Regions from separate parts of the Rathayibacter sp. VKM Ac-2803 genome, predicted to be linked through region 2. Evidence: riboswitches for the same ligand, from Rfam matches in the RefSeq annotation. Region 2 holds a riboswitch; the other holds the start of a gene.

Region 1 (10,031 bases), 260 kb from region 2:
CTCGGTCTGGTGGTGGACGACCTCCGCAACCCGTGGTCGCCCGAGCTGGCCTCGGCGATCGTCCGGCTCGCCGCGGCCAGGGGCTGGAACGTGTCGCTCGCGGACGTGAGCTTCGCCGGAGACTCCGACCGCATGGTGCGGGCGCTCGGCGCCCAGTCGGACGCCGTCATCGGCACCTTCGGCGGTTGCGCGGCGGACTGGATCGAGCAGCTCGGCTCCGTCCCGGTGGTCGAGCTCGATCCTCCGGCTGCTCCGGAGCGCGCGGCCGTGCTGCTCGATCCCTCCGAGGCGATCGACGCACTGACCGAGCACCTGACCCGGGCGGGCGTGCGGCGACCGGTGGTGCTCGACGTCTCGTCGGGGCCGGCCCCGAGCCGACGCGCGGCGCGGCTGCTGCAGTCGTTCGCAGCGCGCGGTCTGGATGCGTCGATCGCGAGGGCGTCCGCAGCGACGGCCGAGGCGGCCGCAGAGGCCACGGAGCGGATCATCGCCCTGCCGCGCGCGGTCGACGCCGTCATCGCCTTCAACGACCTCTGCGCCGTGGGAGTGCTGTCGGCCTGCCGTCGCGCTGGCGTCGACGTGCCGGGGGAGGTCCGCGTCGCCGGCATCGACGGTCTCTCGCTCGGCCGGCTGCTCGCGCCGACCCTCAGCACGCTCGCCGTCGATCTCGACGCTCTCGCCCGGCACGCGCTCGAGCTCGCCGTCGGGATGCTCGCCGGGGAGCTGCCGCGGTCGGGGCCGGAGGTCGTGCGCACCGTCTCGCACCAGCTGATCGTCCGGGAGTCGGCGTGAGATCCGCCCAGCTCGGTCCCTGAGCCCGGGGCGCTGGTCGGGCCGCTCTCCGCAGGCTCTGAGTGAACCCTGAGCAGACCCGATGGAAGGAGGCATAGCGTTGCGATGTGCGCGCGCGTCCTGCGCCGCCGAGGAGGAGATCATGGGATTCCTGGACCGACTGCTGGGACGCGAAGAGCGCCCCGACGACGCGCGCGGAGCCTCCGGCTACGGCTCGTCGACCGACCCGCGCCCGGCCTACGGGACGCCGCCCGCCCGCTCCGCCCGCAGTGAGGACGAGATCGCGATCGAGCGCTACCGCTACCTGCTCAAGACCGCTCCGCCCGAGGCGATCGAGCAGGTGCACCGCGAGGCCTTCGAGCAGCTCACTCCGGAGCAGCGTCAGCAGGTCTTCCGCGAGCTGAGCGAGGGTGCGCCCGCGGGTGACGCCCCTCGGAGCGACGACCCTCAGGCTCTCGCGCAGTCTGCCACGCGGAGCGAGCTGCGGCAGCCCGGCTTCATGGAGCGCCGCTTCTCCGGCGGAGGCGCGGGCGGCATGGGCTTCGGAGGCGTGCTCGCCTCGTCGATGCTCGGCACGATCGCCGGCTTCGTGATCGGATCCGCCATCGCCGACGCGTTCCTCTCGGATGCCGGCGCCGAGACGGCCTCGGCGGACGGCGGCGACGGGGGAGACGCGGGAGCCGACGGCGGCGATGCCGGAGCCGACGCGGGCGGCGGCGAGTGGGGTGGCGACTCCGGTGGCGGCGACTTCGGTGGCGGCGACTTCGGCGGGGGCGGCGACTTCGGAGGAGACTTCGGCGGCTTCGACATGTGACAGGCGCACCTCGCGACGAGCCCTCGGCCCTCGGCCGGGGGCTCGTCAGCGCGTGGCGGGTCAGCCCTCGTCGAGCAGCATCGCCTTGACCTGACGCCGCAGCACCTTGCCGATCATGCTCGTCGGCAGCTCGTCGACGACGACGATCCGCTTCGGCACCTTGTAGGGCGTCAGCGCCTCCCGCACCACCGCGCGCGCGTCGGCGGGATCGAAGCTCGCCCCCGGCTCGAGCACGACCGCCGCGGCGACCGACTCCCCGCTGTGCGGGTCGGGCAGCCCGACGACGGCGGCGTCGCGGACGGAGGGGAGGCGGCGGAGCACCTCCTCCACCTCCGAGGGCGAGACGTTGAATCCGCCCGTGATGATCAGCTCCTTGATGCGATCGACCAGGCGGACGAAGCCGTCGTCGTCGATCGTCGCGATGTCTCCGGTACGGAACCAGCCGTCGGTCGTGAACGACGCGGTGGTCTCCTCGGGCTTGCGGTGGTAGCCGCGGAACACCTGCGGCCCGCGCACCACGAGCTCGCCCTGGGTTCCTGGCGCGACGTCGACGTCCGGGTCCTCCGGATCCACGATCCGGACGTCCGTGCCGGGCAGCGGCAGTCCGACGGTACCGGCGCGCCTGGTCGGCCCCACCGGGTTCGCCATCAGGACGGGCGACGTCTCCGACAGGCCGTAGCCCTCGACCAGCGTGCCGCCGGTGAGCGCCTCGAAGCCCTCGACGAGGTCGGGGTCGAGGGGCATCGCTCCCGAGATGGCGATCTCGATGCCCTGCAGCGACTCGCCGCGCTCCCGTGCCCGGGCGGCGAGCCGCTCGGCGATCGGGGGCACCGCGGGGAGGAACGTCGCCGGATGCTTGCGGACGACCTTGAGGACGAGGTCGGGATCGAACTTGGGGAACAGGACGAGTCGAGCGCCCATGCTCATCGCGAAAGTGAGGCAGAGCGTGAGCCCGTAGGCGTGGAACATCGGGAGGACCGCGTAGACGACGCAGTCGCCCCGCCGCACCTGCGGCACCCACGCGCGCGACTGTGCTGCGTTGGCGGTCAGGTTGAGGTGGGTGAGCTCGGCGCCCTTGGGGGCGCCCGTCGTCCCACTCGTGTACTGGATGACGGCGAGGTCCGTGGCGACCGGGCGGGGGTGGGCGGGCTCGATCCGACGGCGGAGGAGCGACTCCCACTCGACCGCGCCGCGGACAGGACCGGTCAGCGCGGCCCGCGACTCGCGAGCCTTCTTCAGCGGCAGGCGAAGCGCGGCGCGCATCGACGCGGGCATGGCGCGGGTGAGGTCGACGGCCACGACCGTCTCGACGCCGAGGTCGGCGGGGAGGTCCTGGACGGTCGGGACCACGCGGTCCCAGGCGATCGCGACGCGGGCCCCGTGGTCCTCGAACTGGTGGCGGAGCTCCCTCGGCGTGTAGAGCGGGTTGTGCTCGACGACCACCGCGCCGAGCCGGAGGACCGCGTAGAACGCGACCACGTGCTGCGGGCAGTTCGGCAGGATCAGCGCGACGGGGTCGCCGGCGCGGACGCCGAGGCGCCGGAGCCCCTCGGCCGCCCGCTCGACGTCCTCGGCGAGCTGCGCGTAGCTCGTCGCCCTCCCGAAGAACTCGAGGGCGACGGTCTGCGGATAGCGCTCGGCCGACTCGGTGACGATGTCGACGAGCGACCCGGTCGGGAGGTCGAGATCGGTGGGCACTCCGGGGGCGTAGCTCCGGAGCCAGGGACGGGGCGGGTGACTGCTCACCCGCCCACTCTAGGTGTGGCCGGAGTCGTCAGGAGGCCTGCGCGACGGCGTCCTCGATGGCGACGTCTCCCGAGACGATCTCCCAGGTGCGGCCGATCGAGGTGGGATCGGCGAGAACGGCGAGGACCGTCGCGGCGACGTCGTCACGCGGCATGCTGCCGCGCTCGACGGTCTCGCCGAGGGCGATCCGGCCGGTGCCCTCGTCGGTCGTCAGAGCGCCGGGGCGCAGGACGGTCCAGTCGAGATCGGTGGCGCGCAGGGCGGCGTCGGCGTCGCGCTTGGCCTCGACGTAGGCGCGCCAGCCCTCGTCCGTGTCGTCGGCGAGCGGCTCGTCGACGCCGATCGCGCTGATCTGGACGAAGCGGCGGATCCCGGCGATCGAGGCGGCCTCCTGGCTGAGCACGGAGGCGCCGAGGTCGACGGTGCGCTTGCGCTCGATCCCGGAGTCGGGGCCGGCGCCGGCCGTGAAGACCAGGGCGTCGACGCCCTCGAGGGCGGCGGCGAAGTCGGCCGCGCTCGACGACTCGAGGTCGTGCACCAGCGGCTCGCTCCCCAGCCGGATGATGTCCTCGGCGTGATCCGGGTTGCGGACGACTCCGACGGACTCGTGTCCGGCGTCGTACAGCAGGTGCAGAATCCGCTGGCCGATCTTGCCGTGGGCTCCGATGACGGCGACGCGTGTCATGGGTCTTCCTCTCGTCTGCGGGGCTGGTGGCCCCGGGGGTCGTTGCGGTGCTCCCATCCTGCCGGTCGCGGATGGGAGGGAGGTCAGGCGGCCAGTCGGTCGTCGCGGCCGGTGATCGCGAGCAGACGGCTCTGGAGCGGAGCCTCCAGATCGACGGCCACGGGCTGGGCGTAGAGACCGCTCGCGCGCAGCGTCGCCTCCTGCGGGGCGAACAGCTCCCACACGGCGGCAACGAGCTCGTCGTCGAGGTGCTCGTCGCTCCGCGTGGCGCGGGCGAGGTCCCAGGCGTGGATCGTCACGTCGGAGACCTGCTCGCGGACGAGCTCGAGCGCCGTGACGGTGTCGCGGCCGAGTCGCAGGACGGCCTCGGGGTCGACGGCGCGGGCCGCCTCGCGGGCGCGGTCGGTGACCCGGCGCCACTCGCTGCGCAGATCGGCGGCGACGGGCTCGAGGCGGATGGGCGACTCGTCCCCGCCCGAGAGCAGGGTGTGCGCCCGCTGCTGCTCGCGGACGACGTGCAGCACGAGAGCACGGGTGTCCCACTCGGTGTCGGGGGTGGGCGCCGTCCAGTCGGCGACCAGGGCGAGGCGGACCTCGAACGCGGCGTGCGCGCGCTCCTGGAGGTCGAGCCAGCGGTTCATCTCGAGGGCGGTGGGGGAGTCGGGCTGCTGGTGCGTCATGTCTTCTCCGGAGCGTCGTCGTCGGTGCTCGGGTCAACCGCGGCGGGTCGCCGGTCATTCCCTCCCGCTCGATCGCTCCGAGGCCTCCGACCACGATGTCGGAGGTGCGTGCGACCATGAGGACAGGCGGGAGTCGAGCGATCAGGACGGTACGTGAGCAAACAGGACGGCACGGGGCGGCAGGTCACGACCGAGCCGTTCGACGACCCCCGCGCGCACATCCTGCACATCGACATGGACGCGTTCTTCGCCTCGGTCGAGCTGCTCGAGCACCCGGAGCTCCGCGGCCTCCCGGTCATCGTCGGCCACCGCGGCGCGCGGTCCGTCGTCACGGCCGCCACCTACGAGGCCCGCCGCTACGGCGTGAACTCGGCGATGCCGATGGCGGTCGCGCTCCGACGCTGCCCGCAGGCGATCGTGCTCGAGCCGCACATGGACCGCTACCGCGACGCGTCGCGCCGGGTGATGGCGATCTTCGACTCCTTCACGCCCCTGGTCGAGCGGCTCAGCATCGACGAGGCGTTCCTCGACGTCGCGGGTGCCCGCCGGATCTCCGGCTCCCCCTGGGCGATCGGCACGGCGATCCGCGCGCAGGTGCACTCCGAGCTCGGGCTCACCTGCTCCGTGGGCATAGCGAGCACCAAGTTCGTCGCCAAGCTCGCCTCGGGTCGCTCCAAGCCCGACGGGCTGCTCGTCGTCCCCTCCGACGGCGTGCAGGCCTTCCTCGATCCACTCCCGGTGAGCGCGCTGTGGGGCGTCGGGGCGAGCACCGAGGAGGCGCTGCTGCGGCGGGGCCTGCGCACGGTCGCCGACGTCGCCGCGACTCCGCTGCCGGTGCTGATCTCCTCGCTCGGCGAGGCGACGGGCCGCCGCCTGCACGCTCTGTCGAACGGAGTCGATCCGCGCTCGGTCGACACGCGCCAGATCGAGAAGAGCGCCGGTCACGAGATCACCTTCGCCGACGACGTCGCCGACCCCGAGCTGGTGCGCCGAGAGCTGCTGCGCCTCTCGGACAAGGTGGCGGTGCGCCTGAGGCACGCGGGAGTGCGCTGCCGGACCGTCGCGGTCAAGGTCCGCTTCGGGGACTTCAGCACTCTCACCCGCTCGCGAACGCTCCCCGAGCCGACCGACGTCGCCCGGGTGATCTACGAGGCGTCCTCCGCGCTCCTCGAGGCCGCGAACCCGCTCCGTCGGCCCGTCAGGCTGATCGGCGTGCGCGGCGAGCAGCTGGTCGAGGGCGACGAGGTCGCCTTCTCGCTCTGGAGCGACTCCGACGACTGGCGCGACGCCGAGCTCGCCGTCGACGGTGTGTCCGCGCGCTTCGGCAGCGGGGCCGTCCGGCCGGCGTCCCTCCTGGCGAAGTCGGCTCCCGAGTCGGCCAAGGGCATCGACCTCAGCGACACCCTGGCTACGCGGAACCGATCGTCAGACTGATCGGCCGGTGGTCGGAGCCGTTCGCCGGCAGCACCCGCAGTGTGGAGGCGGGGACCCCGTCGGCCAGCGCGTGATCGAGCGAGACGACCGGGAGCAGTGAGGGCCAGGTCGCGGGGAAGCCGACTCCCGAGCCGCGCACCAGCGCAGCCTCCGCCAGGACGGGTGCGAGCAGGTGGTCGTCGGTTGCGGTGTTGAAGTCGCCGACGACGAGGGTCCGGTCGGAGCTGTCCTCGGCGAGAGCCGAGGCGAGGCCGCCGAGCATGGTGTCGCGCTCCTCGTGGTCGCCGAGCCGGAAGGAGGCGAGGTGCACGACGAACAGGCGGCTCGGGCCCAGCGGGGTGTCGATGTCGACGGCGAGAGCCCGGTTCCAGTCGAGACCGAGGTCGAGCGGCGTGCCGTCCGACAGCTCGGTGCGGCTCCACACGCCGACCGTCCCGACGACGTACGAGTACGGGTACTGCTCGGACAGCACGTCGTCGACCGCCGACCGGGCGTCGCCGTCGAGCTCCTGGAGGGCGATGGCGTCGGGTCCCTCCGCCGCGAGCGAGGTCACGAGCTCGGCCGCGCCGTCGCCGCTCGCCGCGAGGTTCTGACTGACGACGGTGAAGCGGCCGGAGCGGACCTCGGGTCCGGGGAGAGCGACCGGGAGGACGAGCACGCCGTAGACCATCGCCAGGACGGTCGCCGCGGCTCCGGCCGCGCGGGATCGCAGCGCGATGGCGCTCGAGACGAGCAGCAGCACGGCCAGCCCGGTCCACGGGATCCCCGTCTCGACGACGGAGAGCCATCCTGCCGCGTCGGGCAGCACGCGGTGGAAGGCGAGGAAAGCGGCCAGAGCGGCGCTCAGCACGACGACGGCGGCCGCGCGAGCGGGCCGGCGACGGCGGGGGTGCGGAGGCATCCGACGAGTATGGCCGCTGACGGTCGGGCGGGGGTGGGGGAGTCCTGTGCGAGTCGCAGCGCCGGTTGTCGGCGTCGAGAGGGGCGGAGTAGCGTTCGGGCATGCCCAACATCGCCGTGTCCCTGGCCGACTCCGTCACCTCCGCGGGTGCCGCGACCATCTACGGGGAGCCGGTGACGGTCGACGGAGTGTCGCTCGTGCCCGTCGCCCTGCGCTGGTTCGGCTTCGGCGGCGGCATCGGCTCCGAGGATGGCCAGGAGGGCGGCGGTGGCGGCGGTGGCGGTGCGGTCGTCCCGATCGGCGCCTACATCAAGGACGACCTCGGGCTGCGCTTCCAGCCGAACGTCGTCTCCGTGCTCGCCGTCGGCATTCCGTTCGTCTGGGTCACCGGCAAGGCGCTCGCGCGCATCATCCGCGCCCTCAAGAAGTAGGGCGCCCCGCGGCGCCCTCCGCGATCAGCGGAGGCGCTGCTGCCTCGCGGTGAACCACTTCTTCTGGGTCCGTCCGAATCCGACGATCAGGCGCTCGGCGTCGTCCGGTCGGCGCGGATCGTAGATCACGGCCACGGGCTCACCCGCCATCCACGCGTCCCCGCGGCGCTGCGGCACCTTCAGGGCCCGGCGCTCCTCGCCGTCCGCGAGGCGGTAGGCGACGAGCAGCCGCCCGAGCTCCGCCGTCGCGGCGCGGTCCCCGCGCGCAGGATCGTGGGCCAGGACCCGTCCGGCGACGCGGGTGCCGTAGCTGAGCAGCTCCCGCCGGATGCGCCGCCTCCGCTGCCACAGCAGCGCCTGCAGCAGCACCAGCAGGATCACCGCGAGCACGACGACCACCGACCACGACATGCTGTCTATGATTGCTGACGAACACGGGAGTCCGGTGCACCGGACTGAGAGGAAGGCACGCAGCCTTCGACCGTCGAACCTGATCTGGGTCATGCCAGCGAAGGAACGTTTCGATCTCCTCTTACTACCCGTGCCTATTCGCTTCCACGAAAGGGCACGTCAGTGCAGAACTCATCCCTCTCCTCCTCGTCGACCGCGAGCCGTCCGGCTCGCGTCCTCCGCTGGCGGGTCGTCGACATCGTCATCGCCAGCGTGGTCGCGGTCGCGAGCGGCATCGTCTTCTGGGCCTGGGGCCTCGCGACGACCGCTGTCGGCGTCGTCTTCGACTTCCTCCCCGGGCTCGGCGGCATCCTCGGCGGCGGCTGGCTCTTCGCCGGCGTCCTCGGCGGCCTGATCATCCGCAAGCCCGGGGCCGCGCTGTTCACCGAACTGGTCGCCGCGCTCGTCTCAGCTCTCATCGGCACTCAGTGGGGCTTCGTCGTCCTGCTGTCCGGCCTCGTCCAGGGTCTCGGGGCCGAGATCGTCTTCGCGCTCTTCCTCTACCGCAGCGGTCGGCCGATCGTCGCGCTGCTCGCGGGCGCCGCCTCCGGTCTCGCCCTCGCGATCAACGATCTGATCGTCTACTACGCCGGGATCGACGGCCTCTTCGCGACCGTCTACGTCGTCTCCTCGATCGTCTCGGGAGCCGTCCTGGCCGGTCTGCTGCCGTGGTTCGCGGTGCGCGCCCTCGCCGCATCGGGGGCGCTCGACCGCTTCGCGTCCGGCAGGGAGGGCCGGGTCGTCGAGGGAGTGGGCGCGGGCGGTCGATGACGGGCGCGTCCGTCCGGGCCCGTGGCTGGAGCTGGCGCCACGCCGGGCGCTCCCGCACGGCAATAACGGGCCTCGATCTCGCCGTCGCTCCGGGCGAGAAGGTCCTGCTGCTCGGTCCCTCAGGTGCGGGCAAGAGCACCCTCCTGCACGCTCTCGCGGGTGTCCTCGGCGGGGAGGAGGACGGTGCGTCGGCCGGTGAGCTCGCCATCGACGGGCTCGCGCCCCTCGCGAGCCGCGGTGCCGCCGGTCTCGTGCTCCAGGATCCCGACACGCAGGCGGTCCTCGCCCGGGTCGGGGACGATGTCGGCTTCGCCTGCGAGAACCTCGGCGTGCCGCGCGAGCAGATCCCCGAGCGGGTGCGCCGCGCCCTCGACGACGTCGGGCTCGACGTGGCGCTCGACCGATCGACCTCGGCGCTGTCCGGCGGTCAGAAGCAGCGACTCGCGCTCGCCGGCGTGCTCGCGATGCAGCCGCGCCTCCTGCTCCTCGACGAGCCGACGGCGAACCTCGATCCCGCGGGGGTCCGCGAGGTCAGGGCGGCGGTCGAGCGCAGTCTCGAGCGGTCGGGCGCCACGCTCGTCGTCGTGGAGCACCGTGTCGACGTGTGGATCGACCTCGTCGATCGCGTCGTCGTGCTGGGGGCCGACGGGGCCGTGATCGCCGACGGCGATCCGCGGACTGTCCTGATCGGCGCCCGGACCGCTCTCGCGGCCGCCGGAGTGTGGGTGCCGGGCGAGGTCCCCGCGCGCCTCCCGACTGCCGACGGCCCCGCGCCGTCGGCTCTGAGCACGCAGGATCTCGCCGTCGGCCGGCCCGTCTTCGGGCGGCGTCAGCCCGTGCCGGTGGTGTCGGGGCTCGACTTCGCGATCTCCGCCGGCCGGGTCGCCGCCGTGCTCGGACCCAACGGCGCCGGCAAGTCCACGCTCGCTCTCACGCTCGCCGGCCTGCTGCCGCCCGCCGGGGGAGAGGTGGTGGCCTCGGCCGAGGTCCGCGACGGAGCGTCGCCGCACCCGCACCGGTGGAGCTCGGCGCAGCTCGCCGACCGGGTCGCGATGGTGTTCCAGGAGCCGGAGCACCAGTTCCTCACCGCGCGGGTGCGGGAGGAGCTCCGGCTCGGCGTGCGCGACGAGGTCGAGCGACGCCGCGCCGACCAGCTGCTCGACCGGCTGGGTCTCTCGGCGCTGGCCGAGGCCAATCCCTTCACCCTCTCGGGAGGCGAGAAGCGCAGGCTCGCTGTGGCGTCGGCGCTCGTCCGCCGCCCCGCGGTGGTCGTGCTCGACGAGCCCACCTTCGGCCAGGACCGGCTCACCTGGCAGGTCGTGGCGGA
Region 2 (10,031 bases):
TCGATCACGCACGACCTCGACGACACCGAGCAGGAGCGGTTCATCCGGATCGTCGCGCAGAGCGAGCTCGAGGAGTCGAAGTCGGCCAAGACCGGCGAGAACGTCTTCACGATGGTGCGCCGCATCGGCCAGGCGAAGGCGGCGCTGGCCGCCGACTACGCCTCGCAGCTGGCGCGCTCGGTCGGAAAGGTCGTGTTCTTCGCGAAGCACGTCGACGTGATGGACCAGGCCGAGGACACCTTCGAGAAGCGCGAGCTCTCCTCCGTCTCGATCCGCGGCGACCAGACCGCGACCTTCCGGCAGGCGCAGATCGACGCGTTCAACGAGGATCCGGACGTCTCGGTCGCGGTCTGCTCGCTGACCGCGGCGGGCGTGGGGGTCAACCTGCAGGCCTCCTCCAACGTCGTCCTCGCCGAGCTGTCCTGGACCTCCGCGGAGCAGACCCAGGCCATCGACCGCGTGCACCGCATCGGCCAGGAGGAGCCCGTCACCGCCTGGCGCATCATCGCGGCCCACACGATCGACGCGAAGATCGCCGAGCTCATCGATGCCAAGGCGGGTCTCGCCGCCCGCGCGCTCGACGGAGCGGACGCCGAGACGACCTCGGCCGACACGGTGCAGCTCGACGCGCTCATGCACGTGCTGCGGGAGGCCATCGGCTGACGCGGCTCAGCGTTCGCTGGGCGCGGCGAAGAAGTCGCGCTCGAAGCGGCTGGAGCGCGCGAAGGCCTCGCGCATCGCGGCTCGCTCAGGGGGCGACGCCCGGTGCGCCGCCGCCTCCGTGATCGCGATCGCCCGCTCGGTCGCCGCGGCGAACGCCGGGTCGGAGTAGGTCGCGAGCCAGTCCTCGTACGGGTGGCCCGGCCGGGACGCCGCCGCGAGGCGCTCGCCGACATCGGCGTAGAGCTGGAAGCAGGGCAGCAGGGCGGCGACCAGCTCGCCGTAGCCGCCGCGCGAGCCGACGGCCAGCAGGTGGTCGATGTAGCCGCGGGTGGTCTCGGAGGCGACGGCGCTGCGGTCGCCGAGGCGGTCCCGGTGCAGCTGCGCCTCCGCCGCGAGGGCCGAGGCCGAGGACTCGGCCCAGAAGACCTGCTCGGCGGTGGTGGGCGCGCGCTGCGCGGCGAGCGCGAGCACCCGCGCGTACTCGGTGAGGTAGAGGGCGTCCTGCTCGAGGTACCACTCGAAGTCGCCGCGCGACAGAGTGCCGTCACCCAGCGCGCGGACGAAGGGCAGCGCGTCGATCTCCCGGCGGAGCTCCCGGGTCTCGTCCCAGACGGCCGCGCAGAACGGGGGCGTGCGGAGGCGGTGGAAGTGGTCGATGGGTCCGTTGCCCGAGCCGACGTCGAGCGCATCGGCTCCGCGGAGGGCGCCGGTGAGCCACTCCTTCGCCTCGACGAGCGCGTCGGCGGCGTTCCTTGCTCCTCCGGCGAGCAGAGTCGCCATCGCGGAGGAGAGGGAGCAGCCCGTGCCGTGGGTGTTCGCGGTCTCGACGCGCTCACCCGGCACCTCCCGCACCTCGCCTGCGGGCGACACGAGCGCATCCGGAGCGGCCGCGCCGGCGAGGTGGCCGCCCTTGACCAGCACGGTGGTGCCGAGGGAGGCGGCGAGACGCGAGGCCTGGGCGATCGCCTCCGGCCACTGGGTCGCGGTCGGCTCGCCCAGGAGGACGGCGAGCTCGGGCAGGTTCGGGGTCACCAGGTCGGCGCGGCGGACGAGCGCGCGAACGGCGTCCTCCGCCTCCTCGTCGAGCAGCCGGTGCCCGCTCGTCGCCACCATCACCGGGTCGACGACGACGAGCGGCGGGCCGACGGTGTCGAGCCAGTCGGCGATGACCGCGCCGAGCTCGGCGGTCGCGATCATCCCGATCTTCACGGCGTCGATCCGCACGTCGTCGCTGACCGCGTCGAGCTGCTCGCGGAGGAAGACGGCCGGGGGCAGGTGCACCGAGCGGACGCCGTGGGTGTTCTGCGCGACGAGCGCGGTGACGACGGCCATGCCGTAGCCGCCGAGCGCGCCGATCGACTTGAGGTCGGCCTGGATGCCGGCGCCGCCCGTGGGGTCGGTGCCCGCGATGCTCAGCACGCGGGGGATCATCGGTCCCACTCCTCGCGGAAGGCGCGGGCGGCCACCGCGGGATCCTCGGCCGTGCAGATCGCCGAGACGACGGCAAGGCCGGCCGCGCCGCGATGGCGCAGGGGAGCGGCGTCGCTCAGCGCGACTCCGCCGATCGCGACGCAGGGGTAGCGGCTCGCCGCGGCGAAGGCGGCGAAGCCCTCGAGACCGAGCGGCGCCGGGTGGTCGGCCTTGGTCGCGGTCGGGCGGATCACGCCGACGCCGAGGTAGTCGACGGTGCCGGGTGGGAGGGCGTGCGCGGCCTCGAGATGGGCGGGGGTGTCGGCGGTGAGGCCGATGACGGCGTCGAGGCCGAGGATCGAGCGGGCGGCCGCGGCCGGCAGGTCGGACTGGCCGACGTGCACTCCGTCGACCCGTGCTCCGGCGTGCCGGGCGGCGAGGACGACGTCGACGCGGTCGTCGACGATCAGCGTGGTGCGCTCGTCGAGCACCGCGGCGACGGCGACGACGAGGGAGACCAGCTCGGCGGCGGAGGCGCCGTGGTCGCGGACCTGGACCGTGGTGACTCCGCCGGCCACGGCCTGCGCGACGACCGCGGGGACGCCCCTCGCGCCGCACTGGCGGGTGTCGGTCACGAGGTAGAGCGAGAGGTCGAGGGCGCTCATGCGAGTCGTGCCCCGTTCGCGGCGTCCTCGGCGCCGAGCGCGGCGAGCTCGTCGAGGAGCGCGACGGCGAACGACCCCGGGCCGGCGGTCGTCGCGGCGGCGCGCTCGGCGGCGAGTCCCCAGACCACGGAGGCGGCGACGGCGGCGTCGAGCGGAGCGGCTCCGGCGCCCAGGAACGCGGCCATCACGGCGCCGAGGGCGCAGCCGCCACCGGTCACCCGGGTGAGCAGGGGGTGGCCGCCGCTGATGCGGACCACGGTCGCGCCGTCGGTGACGACATCGGTCGCCCCCGAGACGGCGACGGCGCCGCCGGTGCGGAGGGCGAGGGCGATCGCGGCGTCGAGCGCGTCCTCGGCTCCGTCGACCGCGTCGACACCGCGGCCGCCGGCACCGAGTCCGGCGAGAGCGAGGATCTCGGAGGCGTTCCCCCGGATGATCGACGGCCGCGCCTCGAGCAGCTCGGAGGCGAAGGCGGTGCGGACGGGCAGCGGTCCGACGGCGACAGGGTCGAGCAGCCACGGGGTCCCGGTGCGCTGGGCGGCCGCCACCGCCTCCCGGGCACCGTCGCGCTGCTCGGCGCCCGGGGTGCCGAGGTTGACGAGGACCGCGGAGGCGATCTCGGCGAAGACGCCGGCCTCGCCCGGCAGATCGCACATCGCCGGGCTCGCGCCGAGGGCGAGCAGGCTGTTGGCGGTGAAGCCGGTGACGACGGCGTTCGTGATGCACTGCACGAGCGGCGGGCGCTGTCGGAGGGCGTCGAGATCGCGGCCGACGGCGGTCGCCCGGTCGTGGAGGGTCGGGTGGGGCGGCGTGCGAATGCTCATTCGCGACATCCCTTCGCTAGTACGAACTAGATCAGGTTCGACGGGTCTCATCTCAGCCCTGGAGGGGGCACCCCGTGTCACTGCGCACGACCCTAGCAGCGGGCTGCGGCTCGCGAGGGAGCCCCGGACCGTCGAGGCCGCCCGCGCGCGCCGGCTCCCTCGACGGTCCGGGTCTCCCTCGGTGCCGGGGCGTCAGGCGGTGAGGATGGTGCTGTCGCCGCGGTCGGTCACGACGACGCGCAGGCCGGTCGGGAGGCGCTCGCGCATGGCGTCGACGTGGCTGATCAGGCCGATGGTCCGGCCGCCCGAGCGCAGGGAGTCCAGCGTTCCGAGGGCCGTCTCGAGGGTCTCGGCGTCGAGCGATCCGAAGCCCTCGTCGATGAACATGGTCTCGAGCGAGATGCCGCCCGACTGCATCGTCACGACGTCGGCGAGGCCCAGCGCCAGGGCGAGCGAGGCGAGGAACGTCTCGCCGCCCGAGAGCGACGCCGGCTGCCGGCGGGCGCCGGTGAACGCGTCGAGCACGTCGATCCCGAGGCCGGAGGCGGCGCCGCGGTAGGCGAGGGAGTCGTCGTGCGCGAGGGCGTACCGGCCGCTGGTCATCGCGTTCAGCCGCAGGTTCGCGGCGGCCACGATCTCCTCGAGGCGGCCCGCGAGGGCGAACGCCTCGAGGTCCATCCGCCGCGAGTTCTGGCCGTGGCCGTCGATCGTGTCGGCGAGGGCGCGCAGCTCGTCGTAGCGGCGGAGGCGGTCGTCGAGCGCCGCGAGACGCGTCGCGGCCCGCGCCGCCAGGTCGGTGAGGCGGCTGGCGCGATCCTCGAGGAGCGACAGGGTCTGCCGGGCGTCGTCGCGGCGGGCGGAGGCGGTGCTCGCCGCCTCCTCGGCCGCGGCGACGTCGACGGGGACGGCGGGCAGCGCCTGCAGCTCGGACTCGGCGAGCACCGAGTCGACGGCCGACCTGCGCCGCTCGTGCTCGGCGACGACGGCCTCGGCACGGGCTCGCTCGCCGCTCGCGAGGGCGGCCGCCTCGGCGGTCCCGGCCGTCGGGAATCCCCGCTCCTCGAGGACCTCGGCGAGGTGCGCCTCGGCCGCCGCGGCCGCGTCGGACCGGGAGGAGGCGAGTTCGTCCGCCTCGACGAGGCTCTCGGCGACCCGTCGCTCCTCGCGGAGCCCGGCCACCCTCTCGGCGATGCTGGCGAAGCTGCCCCGCTGGGCGTCGATCCGCTCGCGGAGGATCCGCAGCGACTCCTCGGCGGCGGTCGCCCCGCTCGCGCTGCGGTCGCGCTCGTCGCGGGCCGCGTCGACGAGGCCGGTCAGCTCGTCGGCGCGGGCTCGCACGGCGGCGCGGTCGCGCCTCAGGACCTCGCAGCGTGCGGCGGCCGTGCGCGCGGCGTCGAGCCTGCGGCGGGCGTCGGACCGGGCGGCGTCGAGCTCGTCGGCGCTCTCGCGGCCCGCCCGCTCGTCGAGCGCGGACCACGCGAGGGTCGCCGCGGTCTCGTCGGCCCGAGCGGCGTCCATCGCGGAGGCGGCCCGCTCGACCTCGAGGCGCGCCCGATCGAGATCGTCTGCGCTGACCGGAGCGAGGTCGCCGTGGCTCGCCGGTGCCGGGTGCTCGGTCGATCCGCAGACGGGGCAGGGCTCGTCGTCGTGCAGGGCGGCCGCGAGCTCGCCGGCGAAGCCCGCGAAGCGCTGCGCGACGAGGCGGGCGTGCTCGGCGGCGCGCTCGCCGTGCCGGCCGACGGCGCGGGCGTGTGCGGCGCGCAGCGCGTCGAGAGCACTCGCGGCGGCCGCCCGCTCGACGAGCAGCGCGACCCGGCGATCGAGTGCGTCGAGCTCGTCGACGCGGCTCTCGACGGCGGCGGCGTCGGCCGCGAGGGCCGCCTCCTCGGCCTCGAGCGCCGCGGCGCGCGCCGGCAGCTCGCGCGCCTCGCGCTCGACGACGTCGAGGGCGCCGCTCGCCGAGGCGAGGACGTGCTGCGCCTTCTCGACGGCCCGGGTCGCCTCGGGGAGGCGGCGCTCGTCGGCCAGGGCCTCGGCCAGGGCGCCGAGCTGCGCGGTGAGCCTCTCGATCGCCTCCGCCGCCTCGGCGCGGCCGGGCTCCCGACCGAGCACCTCGCGGAACCTCTCGGCCGCCTCCCCGCGGGCGACGGACGCGGTCTCGGCGGCCGCGCGCGCCGTCCGGGCGCTCCGCAGCACCGGCAGCACGCCGTCGGCCCGGCGCGCGCGCTCGAGTCGTCCGCGGTGCTCGACGGCGGCCGGCTCGGCGACGGCGAGCTCCTCGGCCTCGCGCAGGGCTCGCGATCGCCGCTCCTGGGAGCGGCGGAGGGTGCGCGCGGAGTCGAGCGTCGCGCGCGCCTCGAGATCGGCCGCGTCCGACTCGGCCACCTCGGTGCGCGCGACGGCGACCAGCGGCTCGAGCCGCCCGACGAGCCCCGAGAACCAGGCGCTGTCGACGACTCCCGACTCGTCCGCTCCGGCGATCCGGCGGGCCTCGTCGGCGAGGGCGTCCACCGCCGCCCGCTCCTCCTCGAGCGCGGCTCCGCTCTGCTGCCGCTGCTCGATCAGCCGCCTGCGCAGCAGCTCGTAGCGCTCGGTCGCGAACAGCGTGCGCAGCAGCCGCTGCCGATCGTCGTTCTTCGCGAGCAGGAACTCGTGGAAGCGGTTCTGCGCGAGCAGGATCACCTGCAGGAACTGGTCCTTCGTCAGGCCGACGATGCGGCCGATGTCGGCTCCGGTCTCGCGCGCGCTCGAGGACAGCCCCGTCCACTCGCCGTCGATGCTCTCGAGCAGCGCGACCTTCGCCGACTGCCGCGTCGTGCCGCCTCCGCGCTTGGCGGGGCGCTCGTACTCGGGGGAGCGGCGGATGCGGTACAGCCGGCCGGCGGCCTCGAAGTCGAGCTCGGCGAACGTCTCGTCCTCGGGGGCGCTGTGATCGCTCCGGAGTCGCGTCGCCGTGCCGTCGAAGCGGGGGACCGACCCGTAGAGCGCGAAGCTGATCGCGTCGAGGATCGTCGACTTGCCCGCTCCGGTGCGGCCCGCGATCAGATAGATCCCGACGTCCTCGAGCGCGTCGAAGTCGATGCACTGCTCGGAGCGGAAGGGGCCGAGGCCCGCGAAGGCGAGTCGGCGGATCCTCACCGCATCGCCTCGGCGTCGACCGCGGCGAGGGCGTCGAGCACCAGGGCGCGCTCGAGCTCCGTCGCCCCGTGCCCGCCGCGCACGTGGGCGAGGAAGTCGTCGACGATCTCGACGTCGCTGCGCCCCCGCACCCGCTCGGCGTACTCGCGCCGCTCGGCGGCCGCGTGCGGCGGACGGTGCTCCAGCGTCGCGCAGCCGGGGAACCGCGACTGCAGCCGCGTCATCGCGTCGAGCGGGCGCACCTCGTCGGTGAGCACGGCCGACACCCAGTCGCCCTCGTACTCGCCGAGCGACGGGTCGCTCAGCAGCGTCGCGAGCGGCCCCTCGATCACGCTCAGGCGCCGCGGCACGGGCAGCGGCGACCAGGTGACCTCGCGCAGACCGGAGGAGTCCAGCTCGACCAGCCATCCGCCGCGGGGCTTCGACGCCTCGCCGAACGAGTAGTGCAGCGGGGCCCCGGAGTAGCGGACGTTCGGCAGCAGCGTCGCCCGCCCGTGGATGTGCCCGAGCGCGGCGTAGTCGGCCGCTGCGAAGTGGTCGACCGAGACGTAGTCGATGCCGCCCGCGGTGATGTCGCGCTCGACCGTCGCCGTCGGCGCCCCGACCGCGAAGCAGTGCGAGAGCACCACCCACGGCCTGCCTGCGGACTCGGCGTGCTCGCGCACCCGGCGCATCGCGAACGACAGGACCTCCTCGTGGCGGCGCAGCGACTCCTCCGGGTGCCGGTGCCGGTAGAGGGCGGGCTCGAGGTAGGGAATGCCGTAGACGCCCGCCTCGACCCCGTCGGCGCCCCGCAGCACGACGGGCTCGGTGTAGCGCTCGGGGTCGGTGAGCACGTGCACGCCGGAGGTGCGCAGCAGCCCCGCCTGGAAGCCCAGTCGCGCGGGCGAGTCGTGGTTGCCGCTGGTCAGCACGACCTCGGCACCCGCCCCGCGGATCGCCTCGAGCGTGCGGGTGAGCAGGGTGTAGTGCTCGGCCGCGGGCACCGCCGAGTCGAAGACGTCACCGGCGACGAGGACGGCGTCGACCGCCTCCGCCCGAACCGTCTCGACGAGCGCGTCGAGGACCGTGCCGAGCGCCGCGACGCTGGAGTGGCCGAAGAACGTGCGCCCGATGTGCCAGTCGGAGGTGTGCAGGAGCTTCACATCCGTCCTTTCGCGAGGGTTGCCGTCGTGCCGGTCCAGGCTACTGAGCACCTCCGACACCGGCCGCGCGCTCGGACACCTCTCGTTCACCGGCGGGTGCACAATAGGTCGTCGGCCACGACGAGAGGAGCACGGGATGAGACTGCCCCGCGTCCCCTCCACGATCCTGGGACTCGGCTCGCGCACGCGCGCGGTGGCGGAGGACACCAGTCCGATCGAGCGGATCCGCCCGCCCGAGGAGCCCGTGCGGACGAGCACCGTCGACAACGCGATCTACCAGGACGGCCGCCGGATCGTCTCGCCGCACAGCATCCCGGAGGCGCTCGCCGCCCTCCAGAAGCTCCCCGACGCGATGGCGTGGATCGGCCTCTACCGGCCGACGGAGGCGGAGCTCTCCTCGCTCGAGGACGAGTTCTCGATGCACCCTCTGGCCATCGAGGACGCGATCAGCGCCCACCAGCGCCCCAAGCTCGAGCGCTACGGCGACGACATGTTCGTCGTGCTCCGCGCGGCCAGCTACTCCGACCAGCGCGAGGAGGTCGACTTCGGCGAGCTGCACCTGTTCGTCGGGCCGAACTTCGTGGTGACGGTGCGCCACTCCGAGAAGCCCGACCTCTCGCTCGTGCGCCGGCGGATGGAGGCCGACCCCGCGCTGCTGCGCGTCGGCCCCGTCGCCGTGCTCTACGCGATCCTCGACGCCGTGGTCGATCAGTACTCGCCCGTCGTCGCCGGCCTCGAGAACGACATCGACGAGATCGAGGCGCAGGTCTTCGAGGGAGACCCCGCCGTGTCGCGGCGCATCTACGAGCTCAGCCAGGAGGTCCTCGACTTCCAGCGGGCGGTCTCGCCGCTCGTCGGCATGCTCGGCCGCCTGGTCACCGACTTCGAGGTCTTCCAGTCCGACGTCGAGCTGCGCCGCTACATCCGCGACGTCGCCGACCACGTCGCGGTAGTGAACGAGCGGGTCGACGGCTTCCGCACGACGCTGCGCGAGATCCTCGCCGTGAACGCGACTCTCGTCGCGCAGCGCCAGAACGAGGACATGAAGAAGCTGGCGGAGGCGGGCAACCAGCAGAACGACGAGGTCAAGCGCATCTCGGCGTGGGCCGCCATCTTCTTCGCGCCCACCATGATCTCGAGCGTGTACGGCATGAACTTCGACGCCATGCCCGAGCTGCACCTCGCCTGGGGCTACCCCGCGGCGCTCGGTGCGATGCTCGCCTCGAGCGTCGTCCTGCACCGGCTGTTCAAGAAGTGGGGCTGGCTCTAGGGTCACGATCCCACTGCGGAGCGCAAGCCTCTCGTGTCGATTACTCCCGTTCGAGGGTCACTCCTACGCTCGGACTGACGTCGCTCACTGCCGGTCCACCCCGTCCCCCTGACCCCGGGCGAGGTGATGCACGCACCTCCGCCGCAGCTCGAGTACCGCCGGAGGACCGCCCCGAGGGGTCGCAGCGGTCCGTGATCGGAAGAGCACGTGTGCACGCGCCCATCGAATGGACCCATCTCGGCCCGGGCTCGGTCGACGACCTCCCGGCGAGCGTCGTCTTCGCGGGCGGCGGGCCCCACTACCTGCTGGGCCGGGGCCGCCGGATCACCCGGGACGTCGCCCTGGTCAGGGTGCGCCAGTCGCCGGTGACGGTGAGCGACTCCGCTCGGCAGGAGGTCGTCACCGTGCTCTTCCTGCTCGACGGCGAGCTGACCTTCACCGGGAGCCGCCACGGGCTGAGGGCCGGCCAGGCCGCGTTCGTCCGCGGGCCGCTGGCCGAGCACCACGCGAGCATGCCGGTCGACTCGCTGCAGGTCACCGTCTCGATCGACAGTCTGCGACCGCTCGGAGTCGCGGTCGACTCCCTCGACGAGGGCGTCCCGCTCGCGTCGCACCTGATCACGCCGCTCCGGGCGTTCTTCACCGCGCTGCTGAACACGCCCGAGCCGGACGGCACCGAGGACGCGACGGCCGACTCCGTGCTGCAGGTGCTCGCGGTCCTGCTGCTGCAGAACGGGCGGGGTCCGCAGCGTCCTCAGGAGGCGTCGCGCGTCGAGCGCGCCCGGCGCGTCCTCGAGACGACCGCCTCCGATCCGGGAACGACCCCGGCCTCGGTCGCCGCGGAGCTCGGTGTCTCGGTGCGGACCCTCCAGCGCGACTTCCGGCTCGTCGGCTCGTCGCTGGCGGGCGAGCTCCG

The links. Region 2 has a riboswitch for thiamine pyrophosphate ahead of thiM (hydroxyethylthiazole kinase). Riboswitches for the same ligand answer to the same signal wherever they lie in the genome.
Region 1: another riboswitch for thiamine pyrophosphate. It lies ahead of GRS96_RS12595 (ECF transporter S component); the one in region 2 lies ahead of thiM (hydroxyethylthiazole kinase).

The regions. Positions count from the first base shown of each region.
Region 1 covers NZ_WUCD01000001.1:2,686,925-2,696,955, reverse strand. Annotated here, with positions in the region: gene GRS96_RS20665 (LacI family DNA-binding transcriptional regulator) at 1-792, shown strand, start outside; gene GRS96_RS12635 (hypothetical protein) at 935-1,606, shown strand; gene GRS96_RS12630 (long-chain-fatty-acid--CoA ligase) at 1,667-3,352, opposite strand; gene GRS96_RS12625 (SDR family oxidoreductase) at 3,381-4,037, opposite strand; gene GRS96_RS12620 (TIGR03086 family metal-binding protein) at 4,121-4,717, opposite strand; gene dinB (DNA polymerase IV) at 4,871-6,151, shown strand; gene GRS96_RS12610 (endonuclease/exonuclease/phosphatase family protein) at 6,126-7,052, opposite strand; gene GRS96_RS12605 (hypothetical protein) at 7,154-7,483, shown strand; gene GRS96_RS12600 (DUF3592 domain-containing protein) at 7,508-7,894, opposite strand; TPP riboswitch at 7,909-8,017, shown strand; gene GRS96_RS12595 (ECF transporter S component) at 8,057-8,704, shown strand; gene GRS96_RS12590 (ABC transporter ATP-binding protein) at 8,701-10,031, shown strand, end outside.
Region 2 covers NZ_WUCD01000001.1:2,944,772-2,954,802, reverse strand. Annotated here, with positions in the region: gene GRS96_RS13855 (DEAD/DEAH box helicase) at 1-663, shown strand, start outside; gene thiD (bifunctional hydroxymethylpyrimidine kinase/phosphomethylpyrimidine kinase) at 670-2,094, opposite strand; gene thiE (thiamine phosphate synthase) at 2,091-2,738, opposite strand; gene thiM (hydroxyethylthiazole kinase) at 2,735-3,562, opposite strand; TPP riboswitch at 3,554-3,647, opposite strand; gene GRS96_RS13835 (AAA family ATPase) at 3,755-6,700, opposite strand; gene GRS96_RS13830 (exonuclease SbcCD subunit D) at 6,697-7,845, opposite strand; gene GRS96_RS13825 (magnesium and cobalt transport protein CorA) at 7,982-9,115, shown strand; gene GRS96_RS13820 (helix-turn-helix domain-containing protein) at 9,325-10,031, shown strand, end outside.